Regions from separate parts of the Pseudomonas sp. GW456-12-1-14-TSB6 genome, predicted to be linked through region 1. Evidence: predicted binding sites of a transcription regulator. Region 1 holds the regulator's gene; the other holds the start of a gene.
What was found. Region 1 encodes FliA, which starts transcription of late flagellar genes. Its sites were predicted from a motif close to CTAAAGTTTNNNNNNNNNNNGCCGNTAA; they were not measured.
Positions count from the first base shown of each region.

Region 2: flgM (flagellar biosynthesis anti-sigma factor FlgM) is a predicted target of FliA. The motif match lies at 2,621-2,648, and genes of this name have one in related genera.

Region 1 covers NZ_JBWKZE010000038.1:3,123-10,260, forward strand. Annotated here, with positions in the region: gene flhA (flagellar biosynthesis protein FlhA) at 1-760, shown strand, start outside; gene flhF (flagellar biosynthesis GTPase FlhF) at 772-2,112, shown strand; gene fleN (flagellar synthesis regulator FleN) at 2,226-3,056, shown strand; gene fliA (RNA polymerase sigma factor FliA) at 3,053-3,793, shown strand; gene AC07Y2_RS25590 (chemotaxis response regulator CheY) at 3,961-4,332, shown strand; gene AC07Y2_RS25595 (protein phosphatase CheZ) at 4,351-5,139, shown strand; gene AC07Y2_RS25600 (chemotaxis protein CheA) at 5,179-7,138, shown strand, end outside.
Region 2 covers NZ_JBWKZE010000010.1:52,559-59,696, reverse strand. Annotated here, with positions in the region: gene AC07Y2_RS11600 (MFS transporter) at 1-840, shown strand, start outside; gene AC07Y2_RS11595 (flagellar brake protein) at 901-1,647, opposite strand; gene AC07Y2_RS11590 (flagella synthesis protein FlgN) at 1,743-2,210, opposite strand; gene flgM (flagellar biosynthesis anti-sigma factor FlgM) at 2,259-2,585, opposite strand; gene flgA (flagellar basal body P-ring formation chaperone FlgA) at 2,792-3,553, opposite strand; gene AC07Y2_RS11575 (chemotaxis protein CheV) at 3,636-4,568, shown strand; gene cheR (protein-glutamate O-methyltransferase CheR) at 4,616-5,443, shown strand; gene flgB (flagellar basal body rod protein FlgB) at 5,680-6,087, shown strand; gene flgC (flagellar basal body rod protein FlgC) at 6,091-6,534, shown strand; gene flgD (flagellar hook assembly protein FlgD) at 6,550-7,138, shown strand, end outside.

The sequences.
Region 1 (7,138 bases):
GCTCAACGGCATTACCGCCAAAGATCCGGCTTTCGGCCTGGAGGCGGTGTGGATCGAAGTCAGCCAGCGCGCCCAGGCGCAATCGCTCGGTTACACCGTGGTCGATGCCAGCACCGTGGTTGCGACCCACTTGAACCAGATTCTGTACAAGCACTCCAGTGAACTGATCGGCCACGAAGAAGTGCAGCAATTGATGCAATTGCTGGCCAAGAGCTCGCCGAAACTGGCAGAAGAGCTGGTGCCGGGTGTGGTCACGCTGTCGCAGTTGCTCAAAGTATTGCAGGCGTTGCTGGCCGAACACGTGCCGGTGCGCGATATCCGCAGCATTGCCGAAGCCATCGCCAACAATGCCGCCAAGAGTCAAGATACCGCCGCTTTGGTGGCCGCTGTGCGGGTCGGCGTATCCCGCGCCATCGTCCAAAGCATTGTAGGGACTGAGTCGGAGCTGCCAGTTATCACGCTGGAGCCAAGGTTGGAACAAATATTGCTCAATAGTCTGCAGAAGGCAGGACAAGGCTCGGAAGAGGGCGTTCTGCTGGAGCCGAGCATGGCCGAGAAGCTGCAGCGTTCGCTGATCGAAGCGGCGCAGCGCCAGGAAATGCAAGGTCAGCCGGTGATCCTGTTGGTAGCAGGCCCGGTTCGCGCGATGCTCTCGCGCTTTGGTCGCCTGGCAGTTCCCGGACTGCATGTGCTGGCCTACCAGGAAATTCCGGACAACAAGCAAGTGACCATCGTTGCGACAGTAGGGCCCAACGGCTGAGGTAGTGGTTTATGCAAGTTAAGCGTTTTTTCGCCGCCGATATGCGTCAGGCCATGAAGCTGGTTCGAGATGAGCTGGGCGCTGATGCCGCCATCATTGGCAACCGCCGCATTGCCGGCGGCGTCGAGCTGACGGCGGCGCTCGATTACAAACTGTCGGCGCTGGCCCCGCGTGTTCCGAACATGGAGCTCGAGGATGAACTGCGCAAGACCCAGTCGCGCATCGTCACCGCCCAGGCCGAACTGAGCCTGCGTGGCGAAGCCGACGGCAACACCAATCGCCAGCTGTTCGCCGGGCTGCCGTTGACGGCCGGCCTGCCGCTGACCGCTGCCGAACCGCTGACCGAACCGACCTACGAAGCTCCGGCCCGTCCGGCACCGGCGCCTGCAGCGGTTTCCGCTGGCGTTGATCCGCGTGCTCTGGACTCGATGCGTTTCGAGCTCAACAGCCTGCGCGAACTGATGGAAGTGCAACTCGGCACCCTGGCCTGGAACCAGCTGCAAGGCAGCCGTCCGGCTCAGGCCAATCTGTACCGTCGTCTGCAACGCATCGGTTTGTCCGGCCCGCTGTCCCGTGATCTGCTGTCGATGATCACCGAGATCGACGAACCCCGTCAGGCCTGGCGCATGCTGCTGGCGCACTTGGCGCGGATGATCGCCGTGCCGGAAGTCGAGCCGCTGGAAGAGGGTGGGGTGATTGCCATGGTCGGTCCTGCCGGCATGGGCAAAACCACTACCCTGGCCAAACTGGCCGCCCGTTACGTGCTCAAGTACGGCGCGCAGAACATCGCGCTGGTGAGCATGGACAGTTTCCGTATCGGCGCGCAGGAGCAGCTCAAGACTCTGGGTCGCATCCTCAATGTGTCGGTGACCCACGTCGATCCGGGCCAGTCCCTGGTGCAGGCGCTGGATCCACTGCTGCGCAAACGCGTGGTGCTGATCGATACCGCCGGCCTGCAAGCCAGCGATCCGGCGCTGCGCATGCAGCTGGAAAGTCTGGCCGGTCGTGGCATTCGGTCGAAAAATTATCTGGTGCTGGCAACCACCAGCCAGAAACAGGTTCTAACCGCCGCGTATCACAGTTACAAGCGTTGCGGGCTCGCCGGCTGCATCCTGACTAAACTGGATGAGACGGCCAGCCTTGGCGAAGTGCTGAGCCTGGCGATCAGTCACGAACTGCCGGTCGCCTACCTGACCGATGGGCCGCGTATTCCGGATGATCTGCATCTGCCGCGCCGTCATCAACTGGTCAGCCGCGCCGTCAGTGTGCAAATGCAGGAAGAACCCAGCGAAGAAGCCATGGCTGACATGTTCGCTGATATCTACCACAGTCCGACCAAGCAGGTTGGCTGAGGTAATGAACCGTTTTTGTACCTACATCGATGGTCTGCCATGCATTGTTCCGGTTGTGAACGCGCAGCCAGTAATGTGGCCTCCGTCTATGCAAGACAAGGTAAAGAAATAACATGGGCAGCATGCATCCCGTACAGGTGATCGCGGTGACCGGCGGCAAAGGTGGCGTCGGCAAGACTAATGTGTCAGTGAACTTGTCCCTGGCGCTGGCAGAGCTTGGCCGTCGGGTCATGCTGCTGGACGCCGACCTGGGGCTGGCGAACGTCGACGTTCTGCTGGGCCTGACCCCCAAACGCACCCTGGCCGACGTGATCGAAGGCCGCTGCGAGCTGCGCGACGTGCTGTTGCAGGGCCCCGGCGGGATCCGCATCGTGCCGGCCGCTTCCGGCACCCAGAGCATGGTTCACCTGAGCCCGGCCCAGCATGCCGGCCTGATTCAGGCGTTCAGCGACATCGGCGACAACCTCGACGTACTGGTGATCGACACCGCTGCGGGTATTGGTGACTCGGTAGTCAGTTTCGTGCGCGCAGCCCAGGAAGTGTTGCTGGTGGTCTGCGACGAGCCGACCTCGATCACCGACGCCTACGCGCTGATCAAACTGCTGAACCGCGACTACGGCATGAACCGCTTCCGCGTCCTGGCCAACATGGCCCAGAGCCCGCAGGAAGGTCGCAATCTGTTCGCCAAGTTGACCAAGGTCACGGATCGCTTCCTGGACGTCGCCCTACAATACGTCGGCGCAGTGCCCTACGACGAAAGCGTGCGCAAGGCGGTGCAGAAGCAGCGTGCGGTCTATGAAGCCTTTCCGCGTTCCAAGTGCGCGCTGGCGTTCAAGGCGATCGCACAGAAGGTCGACACCTGGCCGCTGCCCGCCAACCCGCGCGGCCACCTCGAATTTTTCGTCGAGCGCCTCGTGCAGCAAACGGCAGGACCTGTGCTATGACCGCCAGCGGTATGAACCTTTACAAAAAGTCGGCGCGTGACGCGCAGTACGAGCTGATCGAGCGTTACGCGCCACTGGTCAAACGCATCGCCTACCACTTGCTGGCGCGATTGCCGGCCAGTGTGCAGGTCGAAGACCTGATCCAGGCCGGGATGATCGGCCTGCTCGAAGTCTCGACCAAATACGACGCCAGCAAGGGCGCCAGTTTTGAAACGTACGCGGGCATCCGGATCCGTGGTGCGATGCTCGATGAAGTCCGAAAAGGGGACTGGGCGCCACGCTCGGTTCACCGCAACACCCGTATGGTCAGCGACGCGATTCGCTCGATTGAAGCTAAAACCGGCCGTGACGCTAAAGATCACGAAGTTGCGGCCGAACTCCAATTGAGTCTCGACGATTACTACGGGATTTTGAACGACACCCTGGGCAGCCGGCTGTTCAGTTTCGACGACCTGTTGCAGGACGGCGAACACGAAGGGCTGCACGAGGATGGCGCCAGTGCTCATCTGGAGCCGTCGCGCGATCTGGAAGACGAACGTTTCCAGGCCGCGCTGGCGGACGCGATTGCCAATTTGCCGGAGCGTGAGCGACTGGTGTTGGCGCTGTACTACGACGAAGAGCTGAACCTCAAGGAGATCGGTGAAGTCCTTGGCGTCAGTGAATCGCGGGTCAGCCAGTTACACAGCCAGTGCGCGGCCCGCTTGCGGGGGCGTTTGGGGGAGTGGCGAGCGCGCTGAAGGCAGTGTGGGGACACTGCGAACGAGGCTGGTGCGGTGGTGAACGGCACCGGTCTCGATCTGTTGTGCTCCAGACAGTCATCGAGTGTTTTGCCGGATTGATTGAAATGGCGCGTCCAGGTGCTGGGCGCGTTTAAGACTGCTTGGAGGTCGAATTGAACAAAGACATGAAAATCCTCATCGTTGATGACTTCTCAACGATGCGGCGGATCATCAAGAACCTGTTGCGTGATCTGGGGTTCACCAACACCGTTGAAGCCGACGATGGCACCACTGCCATTCCGGTGCTCAACAGCGGCAGCATCGACTTTCTGGTGACCGACTGGAACATGCCCGGCATGACCGGTATCGACCTGCTGCGCCACGTGCGTGCCGATGAAAAGCTCAAGCACCTGCCGGTGCTGATGGTGACCGCTGAAGCCAAGCGCGAGCAGATCATCGAAGCGGCCCAGGCCGGCGTGAACGGCTATGTGGTCAAACCTTTCACGGCCCAGGCGTTGAAAGAAAAAATCGAGAAGATTTTCGAACGCATCGGCTGATGAACGCGCGGGGGAGCTATGGAGCATAACGAATCTTCACAGGGCGATTTTGAGTCGACCCTGAAAAAACACGCGGTCGAACTGGTCGAAAGCCTTGAAAAAGGCAAGTTCGGCGACGCGGTGCAACTGATCCATGAGCTCAATCAGACCCGTGACCGTGGCCTGTACCAGGAAGTGGGCAAGCTCACGCGTGAACTGCACAGTGCGATCGTCAATTTCCAGATCGATCCGCACATGCCGCAGGCTGAGGAAGTGTCGCAAATTACCGACGCTACCGAGCGCCTGGGCTACGTGGTCAAACTGACCGAAGCTGCCGCCAACCGCACCATGGATCTGGTGGAAAGCGCGACCCCTGTGGTCAATGGCCTGGCTGACGAAGCCCAGGCCTTGAGCGCCGATTGGGGCCGTTTCATGCGTCGTGAGGTCGGGGCTGAAGAGTTCCGCGAACTGGCGCGCCGGGTCGACGGTTTTCTGGCACGCAGCAGCGCGGACAACCGCGCGGTGTCGAGCAATCTGAATGACATTCTGCTCGCCCAGGATTACCAGGACCTCACCGGCCAGGTGATCAAGCGCGTGACCCAATTGGTCACCGAAGTCGAAAGCAACCTGCTCAAGCTCGTGCTCATGGCCAGCCAGGTGGACCGCTTTGCGGGCATCGAACATGACCGTGCGGCGATGCTTGCTGAAAAAGATCCACAAAAACATCTCTCGCAGGGTGAAGGTCCGCAGATTCATGCCGATAAACGAGAAGACGTTGTGTCCGGTCAGGACGATGTGGACGATTTGCTATCCAGCCTTGGATTTTGAGTTTTTTTGGGTTTTTAGACCTGTAGGAGCACCCCATTAATGAGCTTCGGCGCCGATGAAGAGATCCTTCAGGATTTCCTGGTTGAGGCCGGCGAGATTCTTGAGCAACTGTCCGAACAACTGGTCGAGCTGGAAAGCCGCCCGGATGACGCAGATCTGCTCAACGCAATTTTTCGCGGTTTCCACACTGTAAAAGGGGGCGCCGGCTTCCTTCAGCTCAACGAGCTGGTGGAGTGCTGTCACATCGCCGAAAACGTGTTCGACATCCTTCGCAAGGGTGAACGGCGCGTCGATGCAGAACTGATGGACGTGGTGCTCGAAGCGCTGGACGCGGTGAACAGCATGTTCAGCGAAGTCCGCGATCGCAGCCCGATCACCGCCGCCACCCCGGAACTGCTAGCCGCCCTGGCGCGTCTGGCCGAACCGCAATCGGCGGATGAAGCCCCGGCTTCGCCGGTTGCCGAGATGATCGAAGAACTGGTCGTCGAAGGTGATTCGGGTGACATCACCGATAACGAATTTGAACAGTTGCTGGACTCGCTGAACGCCGTCAAGGCCGAAGCCGAAGCCCCGGCGGCTGCCGCTGCACCTGCTTCCACCGAAGCGGCCAGCGATGAAATCACCGACGCCGAGTTCGAGTCGCTGCTCGACCAGTTGCATGGCAAAGGCCAGTTCGCGGCCGACGCCGTGGCTCCGGCTGCTGCTGCACCTGCTGCTCCGGCGGCGGGCGACAGCTCGGACATCACCGACGACGAATTCGAAGCCTTGCTCGATCAGTTGCACGGCAAGGGCAACTTTGCCGTTGATGCGCTGGAGTCGGCGATTGCTTCGGTCCCTGCAACGGCTGCTCCGGCAGCGGCTGCGGCCGGTAGCGATCTGATCAGCGATCACGAGTTCGAATCGCTGCTCGACGATCTGCATGGCAAAGGCAAGTTCACTGACGTCGCCACCGGTGCCGTCGTGACTGCCAGTAATTCTTCGGCTGTTGCAACACCTGCTGCGAAGGCCCCGGCCGCTGCGGCAAAACCTGCTGCAAAAGCACCTGAGCCGAAAGCCGAGCCGGCCAAGCCTGCCGCCGCTGCTGCACCGGCTCCGGCTCGTGCACCGGCGACGCCGCCACCGGAAAAACCGGCGAGCGAAGCCGAGACCACCGTACGTGTGGACACTGCACGTCTCGACGAAATCATGAACATGGTCGGCGAACTGGTGCTGGTACGTAACCGTCTGGTGCGTCTGGGCCTGAACAGCGGCGACGAGTCGATGCAGAAGGCCGTGTCGAACCTCGACGTGGTCACCGCCGACTTGCAGACCGCCGTCATGAAGACCCGGATGCAGCCGATCAAGAAAGTCTTCGGCCGCTTCCCGCGTCTGGTTCGCGACCTGGCTCGTCAGCTCAAGAAAGAGATCAACCTGGAACTGGTGGGCGAAGAGACCGACCTCGACAAGAACCTCGTCGAGGCCCTGGCCGACCCGCTGGTCCACTTGGTGCGCAACGCGGTCGACCACGGCATCGAGTCGCCGGAAGAACGCGAAGCGTCGGGCAAGGCCCGTGGCGGCAAGGTGATTCTGGCGGCCGAGCAGGAAGGCGACCACATCCTGCTGTCGATCTCCGACGACGGCAAAGGCATGGACCCGAACGTCCTGCGCGCCATCGCCGTGAAGCGCGGTGTGATGGACAAGGATGCCGCCGATCGCCTGAGCGACACCGAGTGCTACAACCTGATCTTCGCCCCGGGTTTCTCGACCAAGACCGAGATCTCCGACGTGTCCGGCCGCGGTGTCGGCATGGACGTGGTGAAGACCAAGATTTCCCAGCTCAACGGTTCGATCAACATCTACTCGACCAAGGGCCAAGGCTCGAAGATTGTCATCAAGGTGCCGCTGACGCTGGCGATCATGCCGACCCTGATGGTGATGCTCGGCAACCAGGCGTTCGCGTTCCCGCTGGTGAACGTCAACGAAATCTTCCACCTCGACCTGTCGACCACCAACGTGGTGG
Region 2 (7,138 bases), on a different contig from region 1:
CCGGTGGCACTGACGCGGCGGATTCACCCGGCACCGCTGCATCCGGCGCCGATGGAGCCGCGCTTCTTTATCAAGCGCGTGCCGCAGTCGCTGAGTACGGTCCTCGGGGCAGGGCTGATCATCGGTTCGTTCTACGGTCTGGCGCCGCTGTATGCCTCGCAGCAGGGGCTGTCCACCGAACAGGTCGGTCTGTTCATGGGTAGCTGCATTTTTGCCGGGCTGGTGGTGCAGTGGCCGCTGGGCTGGTTGTCCGACCGCTATGACCGGGCGCTGTTGATCCGCTGTTTCGCGCTGTTCCTCGCGTTTGCTTCGTTGCCGCTGGCGATCCTGCCGCAAGTGCCGCTGGAGGTACTGTTCGTGGTCGGCTTCCTCTGTTCGCTGGTGCAGTTCTGCCTGTACCCGTTGGCGGTGGCGTTCTCTAACGACCACGTCGAAGGCGAGCGTCGGGTGTCGCTGACGGCGATGCTGCTGGTGACTTACGGCGTGGGGGCGAGTATCGGGCCGCTGGCGGCCGGGGTGCTGATGAAGCTGTTCGGGCCGCAGAGTCTGTACGCGTTCTTCACCTTTTTCGCGCTGGTGCTGGTATGGCGGATCCGGCCGAAAGCCGTGACCAATCTGCACCAGGTCGATGATGCGCCGCTGCATCACGTGGCGATGCCGGACAGCATGTCCAGTTCGCCGCTGGTGGCAGCGCTTGACCCGCGGGTTGACGAGCAGGTGGTGCAGGAGCAGATGCAGAATACGGTCGCTCCGGAGCCTGAACCCGAGCCAGAACCTGTCGCGTCAACCGACTCGACAATCGAAGGCGAAGGGCCGGACATCAGCCCCGCCAGGCCGTGATTCAGGCATAAAAAAACGGGCAGTCACCGCAGTGACTGCCCATTTTTTCATGCATGCCGATCAGAGGTCGTCTTTATCGAACCGACGCGCTTCGCGTTGCAGTTGATAAACGAAACGCTCGACGTTGCGCGCCGCCGGGCCGCTGATGTTGTGAAAGCGCAGGCCGGCGAAGGTGATGTTGAGTTTTTCTTCGAAGTGCAGGTAACGCAGCTCGACCGAAGTCGGCTGGTTGCCGAACAGCGGCGCGGCGATCAGGCGATCATAAACCTGGCCCAGTTGCAGGCGGTCGGTGATGTCGCCTTCGAAGCGCAGTTTGCAGCCGGTGGCGGAGATATCCAGCAGTTTGCCGCCGATAGGCGACTTGAGCTTTTCGCCGCCCAGTTCGACGCTGACCAGGTCGGTCAGCTTCAAAGCGGCGCGGAACGCATTGCGGCGCTGGTGATAAACCACTTCGGTGGGCAGGTCGCCGGTGTAGAAGCGATCGCCACTGGATTCTTCGATGTTCAGCGTGCCGTTGCATTCCCAGGCAATGCGCACGCCGTCATGAAAACCTTCGACCTTGAACGGCTCGCCGGCGAGCAGGAAGCGTTCGCCATCGCGCGGGATCATCTCGTCCAGGGCAATCGTGGCGGTTTCCCGGTCAACCTTGATCAGGTAGCTCTGGAAGCGCTGGCTGCGCTCGTGGAAGGTGATGATCAGAGGATCATGGCTTTCTTGCAGCTGGCGCAGGTTGCTGGAGATTTCCAGAGGTGTAGTGAGCACCTTTGGGGGCTGCGGAGCATCATCCGCGCTGAGGACGTTGGACACGTTAAATCAATCTCCAGACAAAATTTGACTACGGCTGGCCAGTATTTTGCCAGCATGTTTCGCACGTTGATAGGGCGCAAGCATAGAAGAAAGCATCACGCCTGGCTGAGCGCGCGCGGTTTCTGCAGTTTGGAGAAGGTGCCACTGGCATCGTAGAGCGCGGGTGGCTCGCCGCCGGTGAGGATTTTCAGCTGATTGGCCGTGGCGGCCTGTTGCATGATGATCGACTGGCCATTCCTGGCATTGGCTGCCTGGCACTGGGCGATCAGATCGGTCAGGACATCGCTCTGGCTGAGCAACTGGTCGCCGATGCTCGACTGGCTGGCCAGTTGTTCCAGGCCGGCGCGGTCGAGCGACAGATTGAGACTGGCGAGGATTTCGCTGCGCTTGCGGCCATGCTGTTCGAGCAGAATGATCAATGCCTGCTTGTTCGCCAGAATTTCTTCCAGCAGAGGCATGTCGCGACCGTGCAAGGCGAGGGACTCGGTTTGCAGTAACTCCAGCAATTGTTGAGCTGGAGCAAAGTCGTCGATGATCAGTTGCAATAAATTAGTGTCGTGCATGGCTGGCCTTGGGTTTTAAGCGTCCAAAAGCCTGGCGCTGACCGAGGCCTAGCGCTGGGCTTCGAAATTGAGCAGTTTGCTGGCTACACGGTTGCTGTCGACCTTGTAGCTGCCATCGGCAATCGCTGCTTTCAACTCGGCCACGCGGGCCTTGTCGACGGCAGGCTGATCACGCAGCTTGTCAGTGACCTTCTGCAACTGTTGAGCCTCATTGCTGAGGTGTACCGATTCCCCGCTTTTTGCGGTACTGGCCTGTTCGGCCGGGGTATTCAGCGGCGCGGAGGTGCCGGTTTCGGCGGTTTCCTTGGCGTTGCTGGTACGTGTACTGCCCGTAAGTGACGAGGAGCTGTTCAAACGGCTGAAATCGATGACCATGTTAAAAACCTCTGGGAATTTGGACGCTTGCCATGTTCTCGGCCATCCCCTGGAAAACTTTAGGCCCATTTAGCAATGAGCTTGCATGCGCCGTTGCAGATCCTGCTGCGGCACAGTTTAGGGAACAGCTCTGGCCAGCGCCAGTTTTCTGCCAAACGCTCAGGGGCTTTTCAAATATCCGTTCATGCCGCCGCTCACATCGCCGCTTACATGGCCACTTCCACCTGGCCGGGCGCTACAACCTGCGCCTTGATGACCCGTTGGGAGTTGAGGTTCTTCACTCGAATCTGTTCTTTCAGGCCGCCGTTGGCCAGCGCTTCGCCCGGCATCCGGACGGCGAGGGTACCGCTGCGGGCGGTGATCACCACTTGATCGCCCTTGCGAACCACTTCCGCCTGTTCCAGATGCACCAGGGTAATGACTTGATCGGCTACCGTTGGTCGGGTCAATTTCTGGCCGATGGCTTCATCCACCGACGTCAGGAAACCCTGATTGATCGTGCTGACGTCGCGCTCGCGCAAGGTCACGTCCTGCGGCTCGATGATGCCGGCGCGCTTGAGTGGCCGCGTGGTGGTGACAATCTCGCGAAACAGGCGGACTTGAGCGGGCACGAACACCGTCCAGGGGGAGGCGCCTTCGCAGCGGACCTTGACCGTGACACGGCCCAGAGGGCGTGCCGGACTCTCCAGTGTCGCTGTCAATTCCTTGTCGCACATAGGCATGCGCATGCGTGGATCGAGCTGGTTGACCTCGATTTCATATCGGCCTTCCGTTTGACTGGTGGCGAGATAGTCTTCTACGGTGAATTCAAGAAAGCCCTGAGTGACGCCGATAAGCATGTCAGGCATGGTAACCGCATCAGCAACGGCAGGGCTGCCAGCGAAAGACAGGCAAACGGCGGACATCGCGCAAAGCCCTCTGCGGAGGGGAGATGTCAGGCGTCGGAAAAATGTCGTTTGAGCGTTCATACGAGTTAAAAAGCAAGCGCCGTGCCGTTTAGCAATGAATGTGCGTCGCAACAACACTTGGCGTTGGTGTAGGAGTCTGGGCATGGCTGGTGTAATGGATTCGGTGAACCAGCGCACGCAACTGGTGGGGCAGAATCGCCTGGAGCTGTTGTTGTTCCGTCTCGACGGCCAGCAGCTCTACGGGATCAACGTGTTCAAGGTTCGGGAAGTGCTGCAGTGCCCGCAACTGACGCTGATGCCCAAGTCCAGTCCTGTCGTGTGCGGGGTGGCGAATATCCGGGGGGCGACCATTCCGATCCTTGATCTGGCGATGGCGACCGGCTCCGGTGCTTTGAAAGACAAGAACAGTCCGTTCGTGATCATCACGGAATACAACACCAAGACCCAGGGTTTCCTGGTGCGCTCGGTGGAACGTATCGTGAACATGAACTGGGAAGAGATTCATCCGCCGCCCAAGGGCACCGGACGCGATCACTACCTGACCGCTGTGACTCGGGTCGACAATCAGTTAGTCGAAATCATCGACGTCGAGAAGGTGCTGGCGGAAGTGGCGCCGACCCCGGAAGCGATTTCGGTCGGCGTGGTGGATGTCGAGACCCAGAGCAAGGCGCTGTCGCTGCGGGTGCTGACGGTCGATGACTCGTCGGTGGCGCGCAAGCAGGTGACGCGTTGCCTGCAGACGGTCGGTGTCGAAGTGGTGGCGTTGAACGACGGCAGGCAAGCGCTGGATTACCTGCGCAAGCTGGTCGACGAGGGCAAGAAGCCGGAAGAAGAGTTCCTGATGATGATCTCCGACATCGAAATGCCGGAGATGGACGGGTACACCCTGACGGCCGAGATCCGCAGCGACCCTCGCATGCAAAAGCTTCATATCATCCTGCATACTTCGTTGTCGGGTGTGTTCAATCAGGCGATGGTCAAGAAAGTCGGTGCCGATGACTTCCTGGCCAAATTCCGTCCTGATGACCTGGCATCCCGGGTAGTCGACCGGATCAAAGCAGCAGACATCAGCTAAGGGCCTTCTGCCCCTGGCGTTCAACACGATTTAAGAGGCGGCATCATTTGTCTACGGGTAATTTGGATTTCGAACAGTTCCGGGTCTTCCTGGAAAAAGCCTGTGGCATTTTGCTCGGTGAAAACAAGCAGTATCTGGTCTCGAGCCGTCTCAACAAACTGATGGAGCAGCAAGGCATCAAGTCCCTGGGTGAGCTGGTTCAGCGCATCCAGACCCAGCCACGCAGCGGTTTGCGCGAGCAGGTGGTCGATGCCATGACGACCAACGAAACCCTGTGGTTTCGCGACACCTATCCGTTTGAAGTCTTGAAGAACAAGGTACTGCCCGAGGCGATCAAGGCCGCTCCCAACCAGCGTCTGCGGATCTGGTCGGCGGCCTGCTCGTCGGGTCAGGAACCCTATTCGCTGTCGATGTCGATCGACGAGTTCGAGCGGACCAACATCGGCCAGTTGAAGATGGGCGTGCAGATCGTCGCCACTGATCTGTCCGGCAGCATGCTGACCAACTGCAAGACCGGCGAGTACGACAGCCTGGCGATCGGTCGCGGTCTGTCCGCCGATCGTCTGCAGCGCTACTTCGACCCGAAAGGGCCGGGGCGCTGGGTGATCAAGGCGCCGATCAAGAACCGGGTGGAATTCCGCTCGTTCAACCTGCTCGACAGCTACGCCAGCCTGGGCAAGTTCGACATCGTGTTCTGCCGCAACGTGCTGATCTACTTCTCCGCCGAGGTGAAGAAGGACATCCTGTTGCGCATTCACAGCACGCTGAAGCCGGGCGGTTATCTGTTCCTTGGCGCTTCCGAAGCGCTGAACGGTCTGCCGGATCATTACCAGATGGTTCAGTGCAGCCCGGGGATCATCTACCAGGCAAAGTGAAACACCGGCGCCACAAGAAACGGGAGTCCTCAGGGGCTCCCGTTTTTTTATGCCTGAAGGTTTTGCCGGTGGCAGGCGGCAGAAAAGCGGCATCCGGCGGAAACCGGTTGCCGCTTTTCTGGCATTGCCGCTTTGCCGATTGCGTGCAAAGCCCCGTAATCCGGGGCTTTCTAAAACTGGCACGCCGCTTGCTATAACCCAGTTACGAAAAATCCGGTCACCTGAAGGTTCCCGACATGAGCATCAGCTTCGATAAAGCGCTCGGCATTCACGAAAAGGCTCTGGGCTTCCGCGCCCAGCGTGCCGAAGTGCTGGCCAACAACATCGCCAACGCCGACACCCCGAACTACAAGGCGCGGGATCTGGAGTTCTCCAAAGTGCTTGAAGCACAGAGCCAGAAGAACGCCAACGGCACCATCGCCCTGAACATGACCAACAGCCGTCACATCGAAGCTGAAGGCCTGGGCAATGGCGACGAGTCGCTGATGTATCGCACGCCGATGCAGCCGTCGATCGACCAGAACACCGTGGACGCCCAACTGGAACAGTCGAACTACGCGGAAAACGCTGTCGGCTTCCAGGCCAGCTTCACCCTGCTCAACAGCAAATTCAAAGGGCTTGTGTCAGCCCTGCGCGGAGAGTAATCCATGTCCCTGTCCAGCGTTTTCAACATTGCCGGCAGCGGCATGAGCGCCCAGACCACCCGTCTCAACACCGTGGCCTCGAACATCGCCAACGCCGAGACCGTCTCGTCGAGCATCGACCAGACTTATCGCGCCCGTCACCCGGTGTTCGCCACCATGTTCCAGGGCGGCCAGAGCGGCGGCAGCAATTCGCTGTTCCAGAACCAGGATGCTGCGGGCCAGGGCGTGCAGGTCATGGGCGTGGTCGAAGACCAGAGCAACCTCGAAGCGCGCTACGAGCCGAACCATCCGGCGGCCGACGCCAAAGGCTACGTCTACTACCCGAACGTCAACGTGGTGGAAGAAATGGCTGACATGATTTCCGCGAGCCGGTCGTTCCAGACCAACGCCGAAATGATGAACACCGCCAAAACCATGATGCAGAAGGTACTGACCCTCGGTCAGTAATAAGGGGCGACTGCCATGAGTGTTACCGATACCACCAGCAGCCTGACGATGAACGACATACTGGCCAACTCTTCGAAGAAGACCAGTAGCACCACCACCGGCGGCATCGCTTCGGCCACCAACAGCTCGACTGGCGGCCAGGCCCTGGGCAAGGACGCGTTCCTGCAACTGCTGGTGACTCAGCTGAAGAACCAGAACCCGCTCGACCCGCAGGACAACAGCGCATTCGTTGCCCAGCTGGCTCAGTTCAGCAGCCTCGAGGGGATCACCACCCTCAACAGCACCGTCAGTTCGCTGGCCGGCAACTACAACTCGTCGCAAGCCCTGCAGGCTTCGTCGCTGGTGGGTCGCAATGTGATTGTGCAGACCAATACGGTTCAGCTGGACGATCCGAGCAAAGGCATGACCGGTTCGGTCACTGTTCCGTCGTCGATTGCCGGCGGTACCGTCACCATCACCGACAGCAGCGGCGCCACCGTTCGCACCATTGATCTGGGCAGTCGCGCCGCAGGCGATGCGAGCTTCACCTGGGACGGCAAGGACAAGGACGGCAACCTGGTGAAAACCGGTACCTACACCGTCAAGGCCAACGCCTCGATCAACG